3 regions of the Neorhizobium sp. DAR64860/K0K1 genome follow, and region 2 is predicted to be linked to each of the others. Evidence: predicted binding sites of a transcription regulator. Region 2 holds the regulator's gene; each other region holds the start of a gene.
What was found. Region 2 encodes PhoB, which activates phosphate uptake and scavenging genes when phosphate is short. Its sites were predicted from a motif close to TGTCATNNANCTGTCAT; they were not measured.
Positions count from the first base shown of each region.

Region 1: the regulator PhoB is predicted to act here: its motif matches at 2,836-2,852, upstream of ACQY1J_RS14570 (esterase-like activity of phytase family protein).
Region 3: the regulator PhoB is predicted to act here: its motif matches at 2,652-2,668, upstream of ACQY1J_RS21000 (alkaline phosphatase).

Region 1 covers NZ_CP191459.1:2,045,729-2,053,019, forward strand. The annotation lists gene ACQY1J_RS14565 (metallophosphoesterase family protein) at 1-496, opposite strand, end outside; gene ACQY1J_RS14570 (esterase-like activity of phytase family protein) at 603-2,792, opposite strand; gene hupB (DNA-binding protein HupB) at 2,983-3,258, opposite strand; gene lon (endopeptidase La) at 3,445-5,865, opposite strand; gene clpX (ATP-dependent Clp protease ATP-binding subunit ClpX) at 6,307-7,291, opposite strand, start outside.
Region 2 covers NZ_CP191459.1:2,901,009-2,908,299, reverse strand. The annotation lists gene pstA (phosphate ABC transporter permease PstA) at 1-1,186, shown strand, start outside; gene pstB (phosphate ABC transporter ATP-binding protein PstB) at 1,202-2,017, shown strand; gene phoU (phosphate signaling complex protein PhoU) at 2,069-2,782, shown strand; gene phoB (phosphate regulon transcriptional regulator PhoB) at 2,908-3,591, shown strand; gene ACQY1J_RS18595 (DMT family transporter) at 3,573-4,487, opposite strand; gene ACQY1J_RS18590 (ArsR/SmtB family transcription factor) at 4,612-5,388, shown strand; gene ACQY1J_RS18585 (PACE efflux transporter) at 5,337-5,771, opposite strand; gene ACQY1J_RS18580 (GcrA family cell cycle regulator) at 5,968-6,507, opposite strand; gene ACQY1J_RS18575 (aspartate aminotransferase family protein) at 6,959-7,291, shown strand, end outside.
Region 3 covers NZ_CP191459.1:3,383,892-3,391,182, reverse strand. The annotation lists gene ACQY1J_RS21010 (ABC transporter ATP-binding protein) at 1-220, opposite strand, end outside; gene ACQY1J_RS21005 (hypothetical protein) at 225-695, opposite strand; gene ACQY1J_RS21000 (alkaline phosphatase) at 837-2,600, opposite strand; gene ACQY1J_RS20995 (hypothetical protein) at 2,758-2,883, shown strand; gene ACQY1J_RS20990 (aspartate-semialdehyde dehydrogenase) at 2,998-4,032, shown strand; gene ACQY1J_RS20985 (lytic murein transglycosylase) at 4,235-5,047, shown strand; gene ACQY1J_RS20980 (carbonic anhydrase) at 5,069-5,743, opposite strand; gene pdxY (pyridoxal kinase PdxY) at 5,812-6,684, opposite strand; gene ACQY1J_RS20970 (NAD-glutamate dehydrogenase) at 6,861-7,291, shown strand, end outside.

The sequences.
Region 1 (7,291 bases), 860 kb from region 2:
AGGTGTGCAGCACGCCAATGTTGAACCAGCCCGGTTCCGGCTTCGGATAGGCAAGCGCCAGGTTTTCGTTGGCGGAGCGCTCGGCAAAACCCTGGCCGTGCAGCGCAACCTTCAGGTGATCCAGCTTGAACGTTCCGGGCTTTGCGGTCGGGAATTCGCTGACATTCTTCGGCAGCGTAATTGTCTTGGTGATGACGCTTTCGGCGTCGTGATTGCCCTTCAGCAGAAAGACCGGAATGCCGGCGCGTTCCAGCCGGGCAATTTCGCGGTTGAAGAACAGGCCGATCTTGTTGTCTTTCCAGTCGCCGTCGTAGACATCGCCCGCAACGATAAAGAAGTCGACCTTGCGCTCCACCGCCTCGTCCACCAAGCCCGAGAACGCCTTGCGGCTTGCCTCGATGAAGATATCGGCAAGCTCGGCATCCTTCAGCGCCAGCCCCTGAAAGGGACTGCCTAGATGCAGATCGGCGGCATGGATGAAGCGGAATGAGGTCATCGACTCGGCTGCTGGAACACATCAGGAACGACAGACTTAAGTCACGCATCGGCAATAAAAAAGGCCGGGTGCGGAAACACCCGGCCTTTTCCTGTTGATGAACGGTTTAGTTGGTCGCCTTGATCTCAACCGGGAAGAACAGCGTTTCGCCGGAACTGTCGTCGACGCCGTCATTGTCGGTGATGGCGAAGGCCTTGCCCGACTTGTCGAAGGCGAAACCTTCGAGCTTGTCGACCACATAGCCGTTGGTAGCGTTCTTGAGGTCGGAGAGGAAGTCGTGAACTTCCTGCTTGGTGACGAGCGGCAGCTCTCCGCCAAGCTTTGCGGGCTTCAGATCGGCGATTGCCACACGGTAGAGCTTCTTGAGCTTTGCGTTGTCGCCGATCAGGTTGTCGCGCTCGATGATGTAGAGGTAGTCACCGCGGGCGGTGATTTCCGACAGGCCGACCCAGCCTTTTTCGGTCTTTTCGAGCGGGTAGCGAACGGCGGCCCATTCCTTGGACTTCGGCTTGTAGGACAGAAGCTTCACCTGGCCCTTCGGATCGTCCTTCCATTCGCGCTGGATTGCCATCCAGAGTGTCAGGTCGTCGCCCGAACCCGTTGTGGTGATGCCTTCGAGACCGAAGCGGGTTTCACCTGCCAGAAGTTCTGCCGGCAGCGCGATCTCGGACTTGATCTCACCCTTGGCGCTGACGTTGTAGATGCCGTGACCGACGAACTTGGCACTGTCGCCTTCGGAAGCGAGCCAGAAGCCGCCCTTGCCGTCGAGCGCGATACCTTCGATATCGAGCTTCTGGGCCGGCTGACCGTTGCGGGTCACACGCACCACGCTTGTGATTTCCGCCGGCTTCTTGGTGGCGTCGATGGTGAAGATCGAGGGCTGCATGGCATAGACGCTATCGCTGACTGCATAGAGAATGGCGTCCTTTTCCGCATCCCCGACGAGGCCCGACATGGCACCCCAGCCGAGCGGCTTGCCGTCGATATCCTTGGAGACCAGCATCGGATAGGCCTTTTCGCCTTCGCTAAGCTCGTAGATCATGACATGCGAGCGGGCACCGCCGTCTTCGCCGAGATCGGCTTCGTTGGCGGAGGCAAGCAGGTTGCGGCCGGGAATGGCGACAGCACCTTCAGGCGAGATGCCGGATGGCAGAAGCTGCACCAGTTCCGGCTCCGCACCGGTATCCTTGTAGACCGCGATCATCGAACCGCGTTCCGACAGGACAAAGAAATACTTCTGACCGTTGAAGGTCGCAGCTTCCAGGCCTTCCGGCTCGATGCCCTTGTTCTTGGCACGTTTTTCCGGGAAGTGACCGACGCGGGCTACGGCATATTCGAGCGACGTGCCGGCGTCATAGAGAACCTTGCCGGTGCGGTCGAAAATGGTGAAGCCGCGCGACCCGCCCTTGTAGTCACCTTCGTTGGCGACAACGAAACGATCGGTACCGAGCCACTTCACCGCATCCGGTTCGCGGGGAATGGCCGTGAGCTTGCCGGAGAAGGTCAGTGCGCCGTCGGTCTTGGTGTCAACGCCATCGAGATCAACCGTGCCGGCCGTGAAATGGGCGGTGACCTTTGCGGTCTTGCTGTCGACGGTGACGATGTGATTGTTTTCCTGCAGCGTCACGACGATTTCGCCGTTGGCGTTGATATTGACGAATTCCGGCTCGGGATCCTCAGGAGCGACGGTGGACAGTCCCGTCAGATCGACGTGACGGATGCTGTCGCAGACGGGCACCCCGTTGTTCAGGGTGACGATCTGCAATTCGCCGGCCGGCAGCTGCGGAAGAGCGCCGTCGTTGAGCTTTTCGTCGCGCTGGTTCTCGATGGCAATGGCCGCAAACGTGCCATCCGGCGAGACGACGATGCTATCCGGCTGGCCGCCGAGATCGCAAGTGGCCTCGATCTTGCGGGAGGCGATATCGACCACCCCGAGCTGGCCCGCGGGCTTGGTGAGGTCCTTGGTCCGGTCGATGGTGACGAGAACCTTCGCACCGGTTGCGGCGACCGAGTTCGGCTCGCCGTCGATCTTGACCGACCCGGCGGCCTTCGGAGCCTTCGCATCGGTGATGTCGATAAAGCCGATCGTGCCGCCAGGCGCATCGGAATAGATGAGCGTGTTGCCGTCTGCGGTCGCCGTGATGATTTCCGACGAGGTCGCCTTGTCCTCGCCCTTGGGCAGGTTCTGGGCGACCGGGAAGGATGCAATGCGGTTGAAGACTTGCTCGGCGCCGGCAGGAGCTGCAACGGAGCCGAGGAGGAGCGCGGTCAAAGCGGCGCGTGTCGAAAATGTCATGGGAAGCCTCCGTGAAACTACACTCGGCTTGTGCTGCACTGTCATGACAGGCGGATGACACTTTTTGGCGTTGAACGACGGTCTGTTGGATTGGCCAAAACAAATGCGTCCAGCAATGCAAAAGGCCCGGTTTTCACCGGGCCTTTCGAGACGTTTTGCATCATGGCGGCAAGCCGCCAGATGCTTTCGATTAGCTGTTAACAGCTTCCTTGAGACCCTTGCCGGCCGAGAACTTCGGCACGTTACGAGCAGGGATATCGACTTCAGCGCCCGTGGACGGGTTGCGGCCCTTGGATGCTTCGCGACGCGAAACGGAGAAGCTGCCGAAGCCAGCGAGGCGGATGTCGCCACCATTCTTCAGTTCGGCCTGGACAGTCTCGAAAACGGCATCGACTGCAGAGGCGGCATCAGCCTTGGAGAGGCCGGCTTTTTCGGCCACTGCGGACACCAGTTCGGTCTTGTTCATATTTCCACCCTTTCAACGGTTTTGGAACGACTCATTTGGTCGGCGCCGACAATAGTTTTGCGTCGGCACTTGGCAACCCAAAGGCTCCGAAAAAGCCTGAAAAACAAGGGGTCTTGGGCATTTTTCACAAAAAAAGCCGGCTTTCGCCGGCTTTTTTATCAGTTCGTGGCGGCTTCAAGGCACCGCTTAGTGAGCAATCGTTGTCGACGAGTCGTCGGCACCGTCAACCGTCGCAATGACCGGTGTCTCCACCGTGCCATCCCACTCGATCGGTTCGGGAAGACGAACCAAAGCGTGCTTGATCACCTCGCCCATACGCGACACCGGGATGATCTCCATGCCGTTTTTCACGTTGTCCGGAATGTCCGCGAGGTCCTTCGCGTTCTCTTCTGGGATCAGCACAACCTTGATGTTGCCGCGCAGAGCCGCAAGGAGTTTTTCCTTGAGACCACCGATCGGCAGCACCCGGCCGCGCAACGTGATTTCGCCGGTCATGGCGACATCCTTGCGAACAGGAATGCCGGTCATGATCGAAACGATCGCGGTTGCCATGCCGACACCGGCCGACGGACCGTCCTTCGGCGTCGCACCTTCCGGCACGTGCACGTGGATGTCCGACTTGTCGAAGCGCGGCGGCTCGATGCCGAAATCGACGGCACGGGAGCGGACATAGGAGGCCGCAGCCGAAATCGATTCCTTCATCACGTCCTTGAGGTTGCCGGTGACGGTCATGCGACCCTTGCCCGGCATCATGACGCCTTCGATGGTGAGGAGCTCACCGCCGACTTCTGTCCAGGCAAGACCGGTAACGACACCGACCTGATCCTCGCCTTCGGCTTCGCCGTGACGGAAACGCGGAACGCCAAGGTAATCCGAAATGTTGGCAGCGGTAACCGCGACCGACTTCGTCTTGCCCTTGATGATCTCGGTCACGGCCTTGCGGGCGAGCTTCATCAGCTCGCGCTCGAAGGAGCGAACGCCGGCTTCGCGCGTGTACTGCTGGCTGATCGCCATCAGGGCATCGTCCGACACCGAGAATTCTTTCGGCTGCAGCGCATGGTCCCGGATAGCCTTCGGCAGAAGGTGACGCTTGGCAATCTCGCGCTTCTCATCCTCGGTGTACCCGGCGATGCGGATCACTTCCATGCGGTCCATCAGGGGACCTGGGATGTTCAGCGTGTTCGCCGTGGTGATGAACATCACGTCGGACAGATCGTATTCGACCTCAAGGTAGTGGTCCATGAAGGTCGAGTTCTGCGCTGGATCGAGCACTTCGAGCAGGGCCGACGACGGATCGCCTCGGAAATCCGAACCCATCTTGTCGATTTCGTCGAGCAGGAAGAGCGGGTTGGATTTCTTCGCCTTCTTCATCGACTGGATGACCTTGCCGGGCATCGAACCGATATAGGTGCGGCGGTGACCACGGATCTCGGCTTCGTCACGAACGCCACCAAGTGCCATGCGCACGTACTCGCGGCCGGTCGCCTTGGCGATCGACTGGGCAAGAGACGTCTTGCCGACGCCCGGAGGACCGACGAGGCAAAGTATCGGACCCTTGAGCTTGGTGGCGCGGGCCTGCACGGCAAGATACTCGACGATGCGTTCCTTGACCTTGTCGAGACCGAAGTGATCCAGTTCGAGGACCTTTTCAGCCGCGTTAAGATCGGTCTTGATCTTCGACTTCTTGGACCACGGAATACCGAGCAGCCAGTCGAGATAGTTGCGCACGACGGTGGCTTCCGCCGACATCGGGCTCATCTGCTTCAGCTTCTTCAGCTCGGCGTCGGCCTTTTCCTTGGCTTCCTTGGAAAGCTTGGTCTTGCCGATGCGCTCTTCCAGTTCGGCCATCTCGTCACGGCCTTCGTCGCCGTCGCCGAGTTCCTTCTGGATCGCTTTCATCTGCTCGTTGAGGTAATACTCGCGCTGGGTCTTTTCCATCTGGCGCTTGACGCGCGAGCGGATGCGCTTCTCGACCTGGAGGACGGAGATTTCGCCTTCCATGAAGCCGAGGGCCTTTTCAAGCCGCAGCTTGATCGAGACCGTTTCGAGCATTTCCTGCTTTTCGGTGATCTTGATCGACAGGTGCGAGGCAACCGTGTCTGCCAGTTTCGAGTAATCCTCGATCTGGCTCGCGGCACCAACGACTTCCGGCGAGATCTTCTTGTTGAGCTTCACGTAGTTTTCGAATTCGGAAACCACGGAGCGCGACAGCGCTTCCACCTCGACGGCGTCCTCATCGGGCTCGGCCAGAATCTCGGCCTTGGCTTCGTAGAACTCTTCGCGGTCACTGTATTCGGAGATCTGGGCGCGTGCCTTGCCTTCGACCAGAACCTTGACGGTTCCGTCCGGGAGCTTCAGGAGCTGCAGCACATTGGCCACCGTGCCGACCTTGTAGATCTGCTCGGGCTCAGGATCGTCGTCGCTGGCATTGATCTGGGTGACGAGCATGATCTGCTTGTCGGAACCCATGACCTCTTCAAGCGCCCGGATGGACTTTTCCCGTCCGACGAACAGCGGCACGATCATGTGCGGGAAGACCACAATGTCGCGCAGTGGCAGGACCGGATAGGTCTCAGCGCCGGATGCCGCAGACGTTGAATTCGTCATGTCATTTCCTTTCCATCGTCCCGTTGCCGGGATGGCTTGAGAAATTACCCAAGCACTTCACTCCCGCTAAAAGTGGAGTTTTCACAGATCGTTTTCAAGCCTTGCAAGGTCGCTGCACTGCACCTTGTGCAACCAGCCGTCAGACAAAGCGCCCACGCATAACGCCTTACGCAAAATGTCAGCTCTTAAGCACGGACGCGCCACCGTCCTTGCCGACAAACCTTTTCGAGACGAGGTCCGAAATCAACGGCACACGCACAAAAGGTGCGAAGCAGCCGGAACGGAAAGGTTCATCCCTGACCCTGTCTAAATCAAGCGGATTATCTTGCAACTCTTTGCAGTGCAAAAATCGTGTAATACGGCCTAAAACAATAGCCGAGGCTAAAACGAAAAAGAGGCCCCAATGGGGCCCCTTCTCAATGTTGCTATGACCGCTGAGGATCAGGCCGAAACGTTGGCCTTTTCTTCCTGCCTGTCGGCATAGATGTAGAGCGGCCGTGCATTGCCCCGCACCACATCGTCGGAAATGACCACTTCGCGAACGCCTTCCAGCGCTGGCAGCTCGAACATTGTGTCGAGCAGGATTTTTTCCATGATCGAGCGAAGACCACGAGCACCCGTCTTGCGGATGATGGCGCGCTTGGCGATCTCGCGCAGCGCGTCCTCGTGGAACGTCAGTTCGACGTCTTCCATCTCGAACAGGCGCTGGTACTGCTTGATCAGCGCGTTCTTCGGCTCCGACAGGATCTGGATCAGCGCATCCTCATCGAGATCCTCGAGCGTTGCCAGAACCGGCAGACGACCAATGAATTCCGGAATGAGACCGAACTTGACCAGATCTTCCGGCTCCAGTTCGCGCAGCACTTCGCCAACGCGACGATCGTCCGGAGACTGGACGGATGCACCGAAACCGATCGAGGTCTTCTCGCCACGGGCAGAGATGATCTTGTCGAGACCGGCAAAGGCGCCGCCGCAGATGAACAGGATGTTCGTCGTGTCGACCTGCAGGAATTCCTGCTGCGGATGCTTGCGGCCTCCCTGTGGGGGTACGGATGCAACCGTGCCTTCCATGATCTTCAGAAGCGCCTGCTGGACGCCCTCGCCCGACACGTCGCGGGTGATCGAAGGGTTGTCCGACTTGCGGGAGATCTTGTCGACTTCGTCGATGTAGACGATGCCGCGCTGGGCGCGCTCGACATTGTAATCCGCAGACTGAAGCAGCTTCAGAATGATGTTTTCCACGTCTTCACCGACATAGCCGGCTTCCGTGAGTGTCGTCGCGTCGGCCATCGTGAAGGGCACGTCGATGATGCGCGCGAGCGTCTGGGCAAGATAGGTCTTGCCGCAACCCGTCGGACCGACGAGCATGATGTTCGACTTCGCAAGCTCGACATCGCCGCCCTTTGAGGCATGCGCGAGACGCTTG
Region 2 (7,291 bases):
CCTGTTCCTGATGCTCCTTCTGTGGTCGGTCGTCTCGAAGGGCTATACCGCCTTTCAGCAGACGATGATCACGATCCCTGTCGAGTTCTCGCAGCAGATCATCGACAAGGATAATGTGCGGGCTACGGATCCGGCCAAGCTGATGACGGCCAACTACCCGATCGTCGCCCGCAATGCGCTGGCGAAGGTTCTGGGCGTCGCCGAAACCGATCGCCAGGGCCTGCGTGCCGTCAACCAGATGATTTCGGACGGCGTTCGTGGCCAGCTGCGCGATATGGTCGTTTCCGATCCTGAGATCATCGGCACGACTCAGACGGTTTCGCTTCTGGCGGCCGGCGATATCGACAGCGCCGTGAAAGGCCAGATCAATCTCGACGTGGCGGAAACCAGCCGCAAGGTGTCCGACCAGCAGGTCGGATGGATGAAGCAGCTGACCGACAGCGGTGCGCTCGCCAAGGAATTCAACACCGGCATTTTCTTCAACGGCGCGTCCAGCCGTCCGGAAGCAGCCGGCGTCGGCGTCGCTCTGATCGGCTCCTTCTACATGATGCTGATCGTGCTCGTCCTGTCGCTGCCGATCGGCGTCGCAGCCTCGATCTATCTTGAAGAGTTTGCCCCGAAGAACCGGTTCACCGACCTGATCGAGGTCAACATCAACAATCTCGCAGCGGTCCCGTCGATCGTCTACGGTCTGTTGGGTCTCGCGGTCTTCATCAACTTCATGGGCCTGCCGCGCTCGGCCTCGCTGGTCGGCGGCCTGGTGCTGACGCTGATGACGCTTCCGACCATTATCATCGCCACCCGCGCGGCACTGAAAGCAGTGCCACCGTCGATCCGTGCTGCAGCGCTCGGGCTCGGTGCCTCGAAGATGCAGACCATCTTCCACCATGTCCTGCCGCTTGCCATGCCCGGTATCCTGACCGGTACGATCATCGGCCTCGCGCACGCCCTTGGCGAAACCGCGCCGCTCCTCTTGATCGGCATGGTCGCCTTCGTGGCGAACTATCCGACCACGCCGATGGATCCGTCGACAGCGCTGCCGGTACAGATCTACATGTGGGCTAACGAGGCGGAACGCGCCTTCGTTGAACGAACCTCGGGAGCGATCATGATCCTGCTCCTGTTCCTGATCTTGATGAATGTTGGCGCAATTCTCTTGCGACGCCGCTTCGAACGGCGTTGGTAGAGGAAGGGGGAAGCAATGAACATGATGTCAGAAGCTGCAGTTGAGAAGGCGCTGGACAAGAAAATGAACGACGTTGCATATAAGATGATCGGCAAGGATGTCTCCGTTTATTACGGTGACAAGCGCGCTCTTTATGACGTGAACCTGAATGTCCGCCAAAATACCGTCACTGCTTTGATCGGTCCGTCTGGCTGCGGCAAGTCCACCTTCCTGCGCACGATGAACCGCATGAACGACACGATCGAGGGTTGCCGCGTCACCGGCAAGATCACGCTCGACGGCGACGATATCTACGACAAGGAAATCGACGTCGTGGAGCTGCGCGCCCGGGTCGGCATGGTGTTTCAGAAGCCGAACCCGTTCCCGAAGTCGATCTACGAGAACATTGCCTACGGTCCCCGCATCCACGGCCTTGCCCGCGGCAAGACGGAAATGGACGCGATTGTCGAGGCAAGCCTGCAGCGCGCCGGCCTCTGGGCAGAAGTCAAGGATCGCCTGCATGAAGGCGGTACCGGCCTTTCCGGCGGTCAGCAGCAGCGCCTTTGCATCGCCCGTGCGATCGCCGTTTCGCCTGAAGTCATTCTGATGGACGAGCCGTGCTCGGCACTCGACCCCATCGCCACGGCCAAGGTCGAGGAACTGATCCACGAACTGCGCGCCAACTACACGATCGTGATCGTCACCCACTCGATGCAGCAGGCAGCCCGCGTTTCACAGCGCACGGCAATGTTCCATCTCGGCCATCTGGTCGAGGAAAACGATACCGACAAGATGTTCACCAATCCGGATGACCAGCGCACCCAGGATTACATCATGGGCCGCTTCGGCTGATGCGGGCGCAGAGCCCGTCAGCCGCAACTGCAGACATCAAGGATCAGACACATGGTTTCGACCCATATTCTCTCGGCCTATGACGAGGAACTGAAATACCTGAACCGCCGGATTTCCGAAATGGGCGGCCTGGCGGAGCAGATGTGCGGAGATGCCGTGCGTGCGCTCGTCAACTCCGACTCCGCACTGGCCCAGAAGGTCATCTCGGACGACGTCATTCTCGACCACGCCGAGCGCGATATCCAGGACAAGGTGATCGTCACCATCGCCAAGCGTCAGCCGATGGCGGCCGACCTTCGCGAGATCATCGGCACGCTGCGCATTGCAGCTGACCTGGAACGCGTCGGCGACCTTGGTAAGAACACCGCCAAGCGCGTGCTCGCCGTGCAGGGAACAGGCGTCCCGCGCAAGCTCGCCCGTGGTCTGGAGCATCTTTCCGAACTGGCGCTGGTGCAGCTCAAGGACGTTCTTGATGTCTTCGCCAACCGCTCCGCGGAAAAAGCCGAAATCATCCGCCAGCGCGATGAAGAGATTGACGCGATGTACACCTCGCTGTTCCGCGAACTCCTCACCTACATGATGGAGGATCCGCGCAACATCACCACCTGCACCCATCTTTTGTTCTGCGCCAAGAACATCGAGCGCATCGGCGACCACGCGACGAATATCGCCGAGACCATCTACTACATCGCGACCGGTGCACAGCCGGAGGGCGAACGTCCGAAGGACGATACGTCCAACATGCTCGGCTCCGCCGGGACATGATGCAGCTCTCCCGAAATCGCCTGCCGGTTTCGGGACGATAACTGCCAAAAACAATGACCTGAAGCAGCGCGAGCGGATCTGGCGGATCTAAGTGCGGTTCGGGACGAGTGATGGAGCAAGTCGGAATGCAGCCGAAGATCGCAGTCGTGGAAGACGAAGAGGCCCTCAGCGTCCTCCTTCGGTATAACCTGGAGGCCGAGGGTTACGAGGTCGATACCGTGCTTCGCGGTGACGAAGCGGAAATCAGGCTTCAGGAGCGCGTTCCGGATCTTCTCATTCTCGACTGGATGCTGCCAGGCGTTTCGGGCATCGAACTGTGCCGTCGCCTGCGCATGCGGCCGGAGACGGAACGCCTGCCGATCATCATGCTGACGGCGCGCGGCGAAGAAAGCGAGCGCGTTCGTGGGCTTGCCACGGGCGCCGACGACTATGTGGTCAAGCCGTTTTCGACACCGGAGCTGATGGCCCGCGTCAAGGCGATGCTGCGTCGTGCCCGACCCGAAGTGCTGTCGAGCGTCCTCAAATGCGGCGACATCGAACTCGACCGCGAAACCCACCGCGTTCACCGCAAGAGCCGCGAAGTTCGCCTCGGGCCGACAGAGTTTAGACTTCTGGAATTCCTGATGGCCTCACCCAGCCGCGTCTTTTCGCGCTCGCAGCTGCTCGACGGCGTCTGGGGTCATGACATCTATGTCGACGAACGCACCGTCGACGTGCATGTAGGGCGCCTCCGGAAGGCGCTCAACTTTTCCAACATGCAGGATGTCATCCGCACGGTCCGTGGTGCCGGCTACTCGATGGAAGCCTGATCACCGCGTCTCCTAGCCGGCAGCGTCATGGCAATCACGCCGGTCACGACGCAGGCGAGACCGAGCCAGGCTGTCGAGGCAAGCGTTTCGCCGAGAAACACGACGCCGATGCCAACGCCGATCGGCACCCGCAGATAGGCCTGCGCCGTCGTGCCGACGGAGCCGAGCGTCTGGACCAGCCGGAAATAGATGACGAAGGCCAGCGCCGTCGAAAATACCGCCAGCGCCAACAGGGCGAGCATGGAATCGGCGCTGGGCGTCAGCGTCCAGGGCCGATCGACCACGAGGCTCACGGGAATGAGGATGGCCGCCCCTGCAATCAGCGATCCCGCGGCGGGCATCATCGGGTCCAATCCCTTAAAATTCTTGCCGAAGATGGCAGCCGCCGCATAGCAGATCGTCGCCGCCACGATGGCGAGTTGAGCCCAGAGGTTCTCGCCCGACCCGGCAAGCGCCTCCATGCCGACGATCAGGCATATGCCGACAATGCCTGCGGCAACTCCGAACAGCTTGGCCCCAGAGACGCTTTCATGGCGCGTGATCAGCGCCGTCAGCAGAAAGGCGAAGATCGGCGTCGTTGAACTCAAGATGGTGGCAAGGCCCGCATCGGTCGTCTGTTCGGCCCAGGCAATGAGGGTGAAGGGGACAGCGCTGTTGAGGCAGGCCTGAACCGTGAAGAGCTTCCATGTCTGCCCGTCGGTCGGCAGCTTCAATCCGCGAAGGCGCAGGGCCGCAGCGAGAATGAGCCCGGCGACCAGTGTTCTGACGGCAATAAAGGTGACAGGCGAAATCGTCTCCACACCGACTTTGATCAGCGTGTAGGACGCGCCCCAAAGCGTCGCGAGCGTGAGGAGCAGCAACAGATCCGTTGCCATGCTTGTTTTGGTGTCCGCCATTCCAGTTCCTGTCCCCATGAATGCAATCTCCGCCCCTCTTAGCGGAACCAGGAAAAGAAATGCTTCGACGACGGCCGAACCGTTGACCGCTGACGGCAAAGTTTTCCGGTGCTAGAACTGGATCATGCCCAATATGGTTTCAGGAAATACGATTGCGGAAGTTGCAAGCCTGATCGGCGATGCTGCACGCGCCAACATGCTGTCCGCGCTGATGGGCGGACAGGCGCTGACGGCGGGCGAACTGGCACGCCACGCCGGCGTCACCGCGCAGACCACCAGCGGCCATCTCGGCAAACTGGCGCAGGCTCGCCTGATCGAGGTCGAGAAGCAGGGCAGGCACCGCTATTACCGACTTGCCTCTCCGGAAGTCGCGCACGCGATCCACGCGTTGATGGCAGTCGCCGCGGATGGGCCGAAGCGCCATCATCCTGTCGGCCCGAAAGACGAAGCGTTACGGCTTGCCCGCACCTGTTACGATCACATGGCCGGCCGTCTCGCCATCGCGCTCGCCGATGCCCTAACAGGAAGCGGCTACATGCTGCTCGGCGATGGAGCCGGCCTGATCACCGACGAGGGCAGACGGTTCTTTTGTGATTTCGGGATCGATCTCGAACAGCTGACCCGTTCGAAACGCCCGCTCTGCCGGACATGCCTCGATTGGAGCGAGCGACGGCCGCATCTGGCGGGACAAATGGGTGCGGCGCTGCTGGACCGCGCTCTTGGCGTCGGCTGGATCGGCCGCCGAGAGGAAACCCGGGCTCTGCGGATCACGCGCCGGAGAGATCGGGTTTGCCGAGACATTCAGGCTTCCATCGGACTGGCGTATTGCACCGTCCGAAACTCTGATGGTCAGGCGGCTTCCTGGGTCTTCCATTCCGGCAGCGGGAACAGCTTGTCGTAGCCAAGATTGAAGAGATAGGCATAGACCACGTAGAACAGCGCGATCGCGATATCCATTGTCAGCGCATGGAGAAGGGTAATCTGCAGATACCACGCGATAAACGGCATCAGCACGACCAGCAGACCGATTTCGAACAGCACCGCATGAGCAATGCGCAAGGCAGGCGTCTTCAGCGTCGTACCCCGTCGCGCCTGCAGAAAGCGGTCGAAACCCAGATTGTAGAGGTAGTTCCAGCCGGTCGCGACCGTCGCAGACACGACGCCGACAATGCCCATATGTTCGGCCGGCATGTCGAAGACGAAAGCGCCGAGCGGCACCATCATCAGAAGCCCGATGATTTCAAAGCTGATGGCGTGGCGAATACGGTCTCTTATCGAGCGCATGATCTTCCCCTTTAGGTGAGGTTCATGCCGGGTCGTCCCGGCGTTATGCCCATTCAGGGGGAGGTCGTCCTCTCTCGAGGCCGAAATAGGAGCCCAGGGAGTGCGAGGCAAGTTTTTTCAGCGCAAGTCAGCCATGCCGAAAACGCAAAAGGCGGGCCAGAGCCCGCCTTCGATCTTGTTTCCGCAGCCGCCTGACTCAGGACGCGCGGGCAGCCGGACGACGGCGCTCGTGCACTGGCTGGTAGGCAAGCTTCGCGTGATATTTGCAATAGGGCGACGCATCCTGCGCATCGCAACCGCAGAAATGGAAGTCGTCCGTCAGCGGATCGCCGACCGGCCACTTGCATGTGCGCTCGGTGAGATCCGTCAGCGACAGACGGCGCGAGATCGGCACGACGACGCTGCCGGAAGCGGTGTATTTCACCGGCTCCGCGACGTTGACGTCCTGATCTTCCTTGAGGGCGTTTGCACCCACCGTCCGTGCTGCGGGACGGGCTGTGTCGCGTCCGGCAAAGCTCGGCGCGCGCGGAGCTGCGGGCGCTGGGCGCTTGGATGCCGGGCGATTGGCCGACGCCGAACCGCCTGCTTTGGCGCGACCCGGAAGGTTGAGACGGTGCACTTTGCCGATCACGGCATTGCGGCTTACGCCTCCAAGTTGGGCTGCAATCTGGCTGGCGCTGAGACCTTCCGACCATAGTTTTTTAAGTCGCTCGACGCGCTCATCAGTCCAGTTCATGCCGTTCTCCGCCTTTGAACGTTGCTGGCAGACAGAATCCGTTCACCTCTGCGGCGAAATAAATCCGCCGCACCCACGCAATCTATGCTTCGAGGTGACTAGTTCCGCCGCATGCGTTCTAGTAATTGAGGATTAACCTAGTGTGTAGCTGACTCCGTGGCAAGAGTCGCTCGAATCGCCGCGAATCGATTTCGCGGTTTTCCCCAACTTGCTGCCCTCAAGAGTCATTTTTGTCACAGACCGAAATGCCGCAACACAGCATCAGGTTGCATCGCGGCGTATGCCCCGAAAGCCCTATAAAACACCAAGTTTTGTTGACATGGAGGCACTTAGCCATGATAGTGCCCGCGCCGCCCGGTGGGCGGCATTTTTGATTTTTCAGGCCGCATTCCCGGTCTCCGGAGAGGTCTGGAGAGGGGGGTCGGAACCTACCCAGAGGAGTGATGTCGCCATGGCTGAAGCCGCACTTTACGACACGTTTGCCCGGGCACCTTTGCGCTTTGATCGAGGCGAGGGCGTATGGCTTGTGACGGAAGGTGGCGAGCGATATCTGGATTTCGGGGCAGGCGTTGCCGTCACCTCCTGCGGTCATTCCAATCCGCATCTGGTAAACGCGCTGAAGTCGCAGGCCGAGAAGGTCTGGCACCTTTCCAACCTCTACGAGATCCCGGAGCAGGAGCGTCTGGCCCGCCGTCTGGTAGATGCCACGTTCGCCGACAAGGTGTTCTTTACCAATTCCGGCGCCGAAGCGCTTGAGACCGCCATCAAGACGGCGCGTCGCTAC
Region 3 (7,291 bases), 480 kb from region 2:
CCGACAGTCTGGCGATATCATGCCCGCCCCAGACCACATGGCCGCTACCGACACGCTCCAGCCCCGCAATGATATTGAGAAGCGTGCTCTTGCCCGATCCCGACCCGCCCGTCAGCGCAACGCGGCTACCGGCGGCGATCTCAAGGTTCGCGATGGAAAGAACCGGTGTCGCCAGACCGGGAAACGAGACGGCGAGAGATTGCACCTTCAGAGGCATCATGTCTTCAGACCGTACCGTATTCCGCCTGTCGGATCCGCAGCAGGCTGACGAAGCCGGTGTCCGGATCGGTCCACGAGCCCATCTCGAGCGTGCCGCGCACCTCGATCGTCTGGCTTGGCTGGGTGAATGTCTGCTTCTCATCGAGATAGACAACGACGATATTGTCCGGCCAGTCCGCATCGGTGGAGCAGAACGGGCAGATCGACATCGGCACTTCGGTCAGAACGAAGAACGAGGCTTCCGCCTTCAGCGGTGGCGCCATGAAACCGCGCATGGCGATCTCCTGACCGTTCAGCCGCTTAACCTTGTCGGAAAATTCCAGACCGAGAACGCTGACCTTGCCATAGAGTTCGTCGAAGGAAAGCCCATTTTCTGCGCGGGCGGTTGCGCCTGATATCAGCAGCGGCAGGCCGGCAATGATGCCAAGCGAGGTCTTGAGCATCTGGCGACGGTCGACCATCTCGAGCGCTCCCATGATCGCTCTCCCTTGTCGAGCGCCGTCATCATCCTGCAGCTGAGGCATATCTTCAAGTCCCGCGATATCTGAAGTAGATAGGGGCACGCCTCAGGACATGCCCCCTCTTTAACCATGGTCGTTCAGACCCAGTCGGTCTGATCAGTTGGTCTGCTTGGCGCCCAGCGCGAAAGTCTCCGCGAGAACCTTGTAGACGTCGCTCTGCTCCATGTAGCCGCGGAAGCCTTCCGAACCTGGGCCGGCAGCCTGAAGCACGACATCGTCAACCGCATGGACGCCACTGTCGGCGCTTTTCGGAATGATGCCGGTCACGAGAACAGCGCCCGGGATATCCTTGTAGGCTTCGTTGGCGACATATTCCTTCTTCTCGTTCTGGATGGCGGGAACGAAGGGATTGTCGAGCTTCGGACGGAATGTCTCGTAATGATCAGGGCCGTTATTGGCGTTCAGGAACAGGCGCTTGGTAACATCGACCTTGTCAGGATAACCGTCCTTGTTCTCGTCCATATAGTTCGGGAAGCCTGCCTCGGCATAGGTCCCGACCTTTTCGCGCATGTCGTCGCCCGGCTTTTCATCGTTGACCGTACCGATGATCGAAACACCGTGGGTATGATCGCCGGTGACGATGATCAGCGTGTCGGGGTTCTTGTCGGCAAATTCGCGGGCTGCGGCGATTGCCTTGTCGAATTCGATCGTATCGACGACGGCGCGGTCCCAGTCCAGCGGATGGGACATCTTGTCGATATTAGCAGCTTCGACCATCAGGAAGAAGCCGTTCGGGTTCTTCGACAGCGAGTCGAGCGCGACCTTGGTCATGTCGACGAGGCCCGGCTGATCCGGGAACTTCGCCGTCGTGCCCTTTTTCAGGAATTCGCGGTCAAGCGTCGTGTCCATGTTGCCGGTGTGGAACAGGCCAAGGATCTTGCCGGTATTGGTGCCGGCGGCCGTCGCCAGTTCAGCCTTGCTGGTCGCAAGCATGTAGCCTGCATCCTTGAACAGGGCGATATAGTCCTTGTCGTCCTTGCGCTTGGATCCGGGCGTCGCCTGGGGCAGGAAGTAGGCGGAACCGCCGCCGAGCAGGACGTCCGGCTTGACGTCGAACAGCATGCCGTTGATCTCCGCCTTGTCGCCACGCTTGCGGGTATGGGCGACGACGGCTGCGGGTGTTGCGTCCTGAACTTCTGCGGTCGTGACGATGCCGATCGACTTCTTCGTCTGGCGGCGGACCGCTTCCGCGTATGTTTCAACCTTCGGATCGTCCATCGAGTCAGGCGTGCGGTCGGCATAGACGCCGATTGCGTTCACGGCTGTCTTGTGGCCGGTCATATAGGCCGACATCGTGTTGGCGCTGTCGGTGGCGACAGCGTCCGTCGCGGACGTACCGATAAAGGCTGCCGGCGGGATGTCGTCCATCGCGAGACGACCGTTCGCTTTGCCCTCGGTCATGCCCTTGGCCATGATGCGGGCAGCGGTGCGATGCGCCACGGAAAGACCGTCACCGATCAGGAAGATCACGTTCTTGGCTTTTGGCTGCGCCGCGGTGCCATAAACGTTCCAGGTCACGCTCTTGGTTTCCGGACCAGCAGAGACTTCAACCTTGTATTCGCCGGCATTCGCGATCGTCATGCCACGCAGCACGACGGCGGAACCGAGGACCTTGTCCTTGTTCTTCTCTTCTGCAACGAACTCGACATCCTTGCCGAACACAGACTTGTAGTCCTGGCCGTTGACGGTGATCTTGACGTCCTCAGGCTTCACGACCGAGCTGAACTCGACCTTGAAATCGAATGGAGAGCCGGTCAGGATCGTCGCCCGATCAAGCGGAAAGACGTTCGCGGCGTGGGCGGCTTGAATGCCGCCGGAAAGAATTGTGGTGGCTGCAAAGGCAGCAAGAAGCATACGCATGGAAAACCCCCGTCGTTGCGTCGCATAGAGGTTCGGGGATAGCCCCATGCGATGACAGTGCAATGACAGAAACGTGATAACGGCGCCGATGTCCGATCGCATCAACCTTGACTCTGTGGCAAAATCTTTTATGAGCAGCGTTGGAAAAGGAGTGTCCATGCTTCGCCGCGACTTTCGCTTTGCTGCGTGCTATGACCTGGCAGTATCTGCCGGGCGGCTGGATGTTGCCCTTTCGGTTTCCGACAAAACCACGGCCAAAACGACGACGAAAATTATCGTCTGACGTCTCTGGCCACCGCTCTCTCCCCGGTACGGCCGGGGACAAGGAACACCGCGTCGCGCACGACACGGGCTTCCCCCTCAGAAAACCGAGGAGAGACAGAAAGAGAGCAAAGAAATGGGTTTCAAGATCGCAGTCGCCGGAGCAACCGGCAATGTCGGCAGGGAAATGCTGAACATTCTGGCCGAACGTGGTTTTCCGGCTGATGAAGTCGTCGCACTCGCCTCCGCCCGCAGCCAGGGCACGGAAGTCTCCTTCGGTGACAAGACGCTCAAGGTGTCCAACCTCGAGAACTACGATTTCTCCGATACCGACATCTGCCTGATGTCAGCCGGCGGCGATGCCTCCAAGAAGTGGTCGCCGAAGATCGGTGCGCAGGGCTGCGTCGTCATCGACAACTCGTCCGCCTGGCGCTACGATTCGGAAGTGCCGCTGATCGTTCCGGAAGTGAACCCCGACGCCATCGTCGGATTCTCCAAGAAGAACATCATTGCCAATCCGAACTGCTCGACGGCCCAGCTCGTCGTCGCGCTGAAGCCGCTGCACGACTTTGCCAAGATCAAGCGCGTCGTCGTTTCCACCTACCAGTCGGTGTCCGGTGCCGGCAAGGAAGGCATGGACGAACTCTTCACCCAGACGCGCGCCGTGTTCGTGGCCGATCCGGTCGAATCGAAGAAGTTCACCAAGCGTATTGCCTTCAACGTCATCCCGCATATCGATAGCTTCATGGAAGACGGCTACACGAAGGAAGAGTGGAAGGTTCTGGCCGAGACCAAGAAGATGCTCGACCCGAAGATCCGCGTTACCTGCACGGCCGTGCGCGTTCCGGTCTTTATCGGCCACTCCGAATCCGTCAACATCGAGTTCGAAAACGAGATCACGGCCGATCAGGCCCGCGATATTCTGCGCGAAGCGCCGGGTTGCCTTGTCATCGACAAGCACGAAGACGGCGGTTACATCACGCCTCTCGAATGCGCCGGTGAAGATGCGACCTACATTTCGCGTATCCGCGAAGACGCAACCGTCGAAAACGGACTCAACATCTGGGTCGTCTCCGACAACCTGCGCAAGGGTGCCGCGCTGAACGCGATCCAGATCGCCGAACTTCTGGTCAATCGCGGTCTCATCAAGCCACGCAAGGTTGCTGCTTGATAAGTAACGTACTTTATTAAGCAAATCCGCTTAGAAAGCCCCGTCAGAAATGACGGGGTTTTTTCGATTCGTCTCTCTTCACGAACTATTCATGGGAAGATGAATTGCGATTATCCGCCACTGGGGTCATAAGGCCGAATATAGCGCAATTCTTCCGGAAGCTTTCGGCCAAGCAATCCGGACTTTCGACGGGTTTGACCGCATGATGAAGACTATTCTGGCAGGATTGATCGCAGCAGCAACGCTTGCAACCGCAGCCCCGGCCTTTGCCGCCGCCTGCGGCAATGATGGAGCCGGTTTCGACCGCTGGGTCGCCGATTTCAAGCAGCAGGCACCGTCCAAGGGTATCAGCCCTGCAGTTCTCGACCGCGCCTTTGCTAACGTCGTCTACAACCGCCCGACCATTCGCGCCGACCGCGGCCAGAAAAGCTTCAAGCTTTCCTTCGACGAGTTCATGAAGAAGCGCGGTGGCGCAACGATCATCTCGCGCGGCAAGTCCATGAAGAAATCCAACGCAGCGCTGTTTGCGTCGATTGAGCGCCGCTACGGCGTTCCGGCCGGTCCGATCCTGGCGATCTGGGGCATGGAAACCGGTTTCGGCAATTACATGGGCGACCAGCATACGCTGTCGGCCGTCGCAACGCTTTCCTATGACTGCCGCCGCTCGGCCTACTTTACCGAACAGCTTTACGCAGCCCTGCAGCTCGTTGCCCGCGGTGATCTCAGCACCACTGCAAAGGGTGCAGCGCATGGCGAAATCGGCCAGACCCAGTTCCTGCCGCTCAACGTCATCCGCTACGGCGCCGATGGCGACGGTGACGGCCATATCGACATGGTCCGTTCGCGCGCCGATGCGCTGGCATCGACCGCCAACTTCCTCAAGGGTCATGGCTGGCGGACCGGTGCCGGCTACCAGCAGGGTGAGCCGAATTTCGTCGCCATCCAGGGCTGGAACGCGGCAACCGTCTACCAGCAGGCGATCGCATACATGGGCGCCCAGATCGACGGCGGCTGAGCCGTTACACCGTTGAAATGATCAGGCCGGGCTCTGCTCGGCCTCGATCGCCGGTACACTGATGTCTGGCCGGGTGAAATCGCCCTTCTCGTTCATCACCCACAACTCGCCGGTCGAGATATCGAACCAGGCGCCGTGAATGTCGAGTTCTCCCTTTTCCGTGAGATTGCGGACGAAGGGGAAGGTCTGCAGATTGGCGATCGAATTGCGGATCGACACCCGTTCGAGCGCTGTCTGACGCTCGCTCTGGGTCATCAGGTCGTTGCTCTGGATCTGCGTGGCCGCAGGCCTGACCAAACCCATCCACTTGCCGATGAAATCCCCCTCCGACAGCGGCTTCATGGAAGCGTCGAGCGCTGCCTGGATACCGCCGCAGCGGCCGTGGCCCATGACAACGATATTGCGGATCTCGAGCACCTGCACCGCGTATTCAACCGCAGCCGATGTCCCGTGAAACTGGCTGTCGGGCTCGTAGCGCGGTACCATGTTGGCGACGTTGCGGACCACAAAGAGTTCTCCCGGACCGCAGTCAAAGATCGTCTCGGGCGCCGCGCGACTGTCGCAACAGGCAACCAGGAGCGTATGCGGCTTCTGGCCGGTATCGGCGAGCGCGCGGTAGCGCTCCCGCTCGTCGCTGTAGCGACCACTCATGAAGTTACGGTAGCCCGAAAGCAGTTTTTCTGGAAATTCGCTCATGGCTCACGATTATCGTGCAGCCAGACGAGAATCAACGGCCATTGTGTGGATGCGCATGCTCTTTGAGCTTACGGCTTGCGCCTCTTAAGGGGATGCACGAGCCGGCGCATCTGGACCATCGCCATCGGCGTCGAGAGGCTGGCGGCATCCATTTCCAGCGTCAGCTCGTTGGCCCCGCGCTTTACCGAACGCGCCAGCACTTCGAACACGCTGGCAGTCGTTGTTTGCAGGGCTTTCTCTTCATCCATGCCGGACATGACGCGGGCGAGAAAAACCGCTGAGAGCAGGTCTCCGAGCCCGTTCGGGGCGTGGTCGATCAGCCGGTGTTCAGCCAGCAGCGCATGATTGCCGGTGAGATAGAGATTGCCGGTACTGCCCGTCATCATCGGCACGGCCGAGGTCACCAGCATCCGCGGCGGCCCGAGCGCGATCGCCGCTTCCATGATCGCATTGTTGTCATCAAGCGGCGCACCGGAGAGCCAGGCAAGCTCGTATCGGTTCGGCGTGGCGATGGTGGCGAGCGGCAGAAGCTCGTCGCGGATCGCTTCGGCTGTCGGTTGCGGGATATAGAGCCCGCCGAGATCGCCCATCACGGGATCGCAGACATAGATAAGGTCCGAGTTGTTTTTCCGCAGCGCCTCGATCAGTCGTGCCACGGCGCGCGGCTGCGCGGCATTTCCGAAATACCCGGTCAGCACCGCCTTCACTTCGCCGAGCCATGGCGCCCGGATGAGATCGTCTATAGCCTTGTCGAAATCCGATTCGGGAAACGTCAGGCGCGTCGAAGGACCGTGCCCGGGATGCCAGGGCAGCACGACGGTCGGCATGGCCCAGACGGGATATCCCAGGGTCTCGAGCGCGAAGACGGCGGCCCGGTTACCGACCGAGCCACGGATCACATGGCTGGAAATGACGATGACCGCGCCTGAATTACCCTGCATGATGCTTGCTTTCGACGTTATCGAACCGTTGATCGGATCTCTGTGTCGGCATGTCAACAAGACGTGACACGCCTATGACAAATTCCAGCCGCAAGCACCGGTGAGACACCGCGGCAAAGCATAATGACATTGGCTGCGTTTTATCGCACGTTGAGAAAAAATTTAGGGAGAGACAGATGGCAGGCCGGCAAAACCCAAAGCGGGACAAGCAGATCGAGAAGGCTGGCAAGATTGCGGCCGCTTCCGGCATGGAGGACCATCTCGATCCCTTCCTTATCTTCAGCCGCGCCAGCAGTGACGATCTCGAAAACTACACCCCAGAAATGCTCGCCCTGTGCGCGGGACATGCCGCAAGACGGCTGAAAGCCTGGACGCGAATCAAGGCCGACATCACAATCGAAACCCTTGATGGTGTCGAGCCCGATGGAATGCCGGTTTCGATCATTACGGTGATTGATCGCAACATGCCGTTTCTGTTCGATTCGGTCATGGGTGAAGTGACGACGGCCTATCGCGACCTCACGATGGCCGTCCATCCGATCCTCGTCATCGAACCGGGCAAGCAGCCGACGCTTCACTCGAGCGAGCGACCCGGCGACCCGGCCCA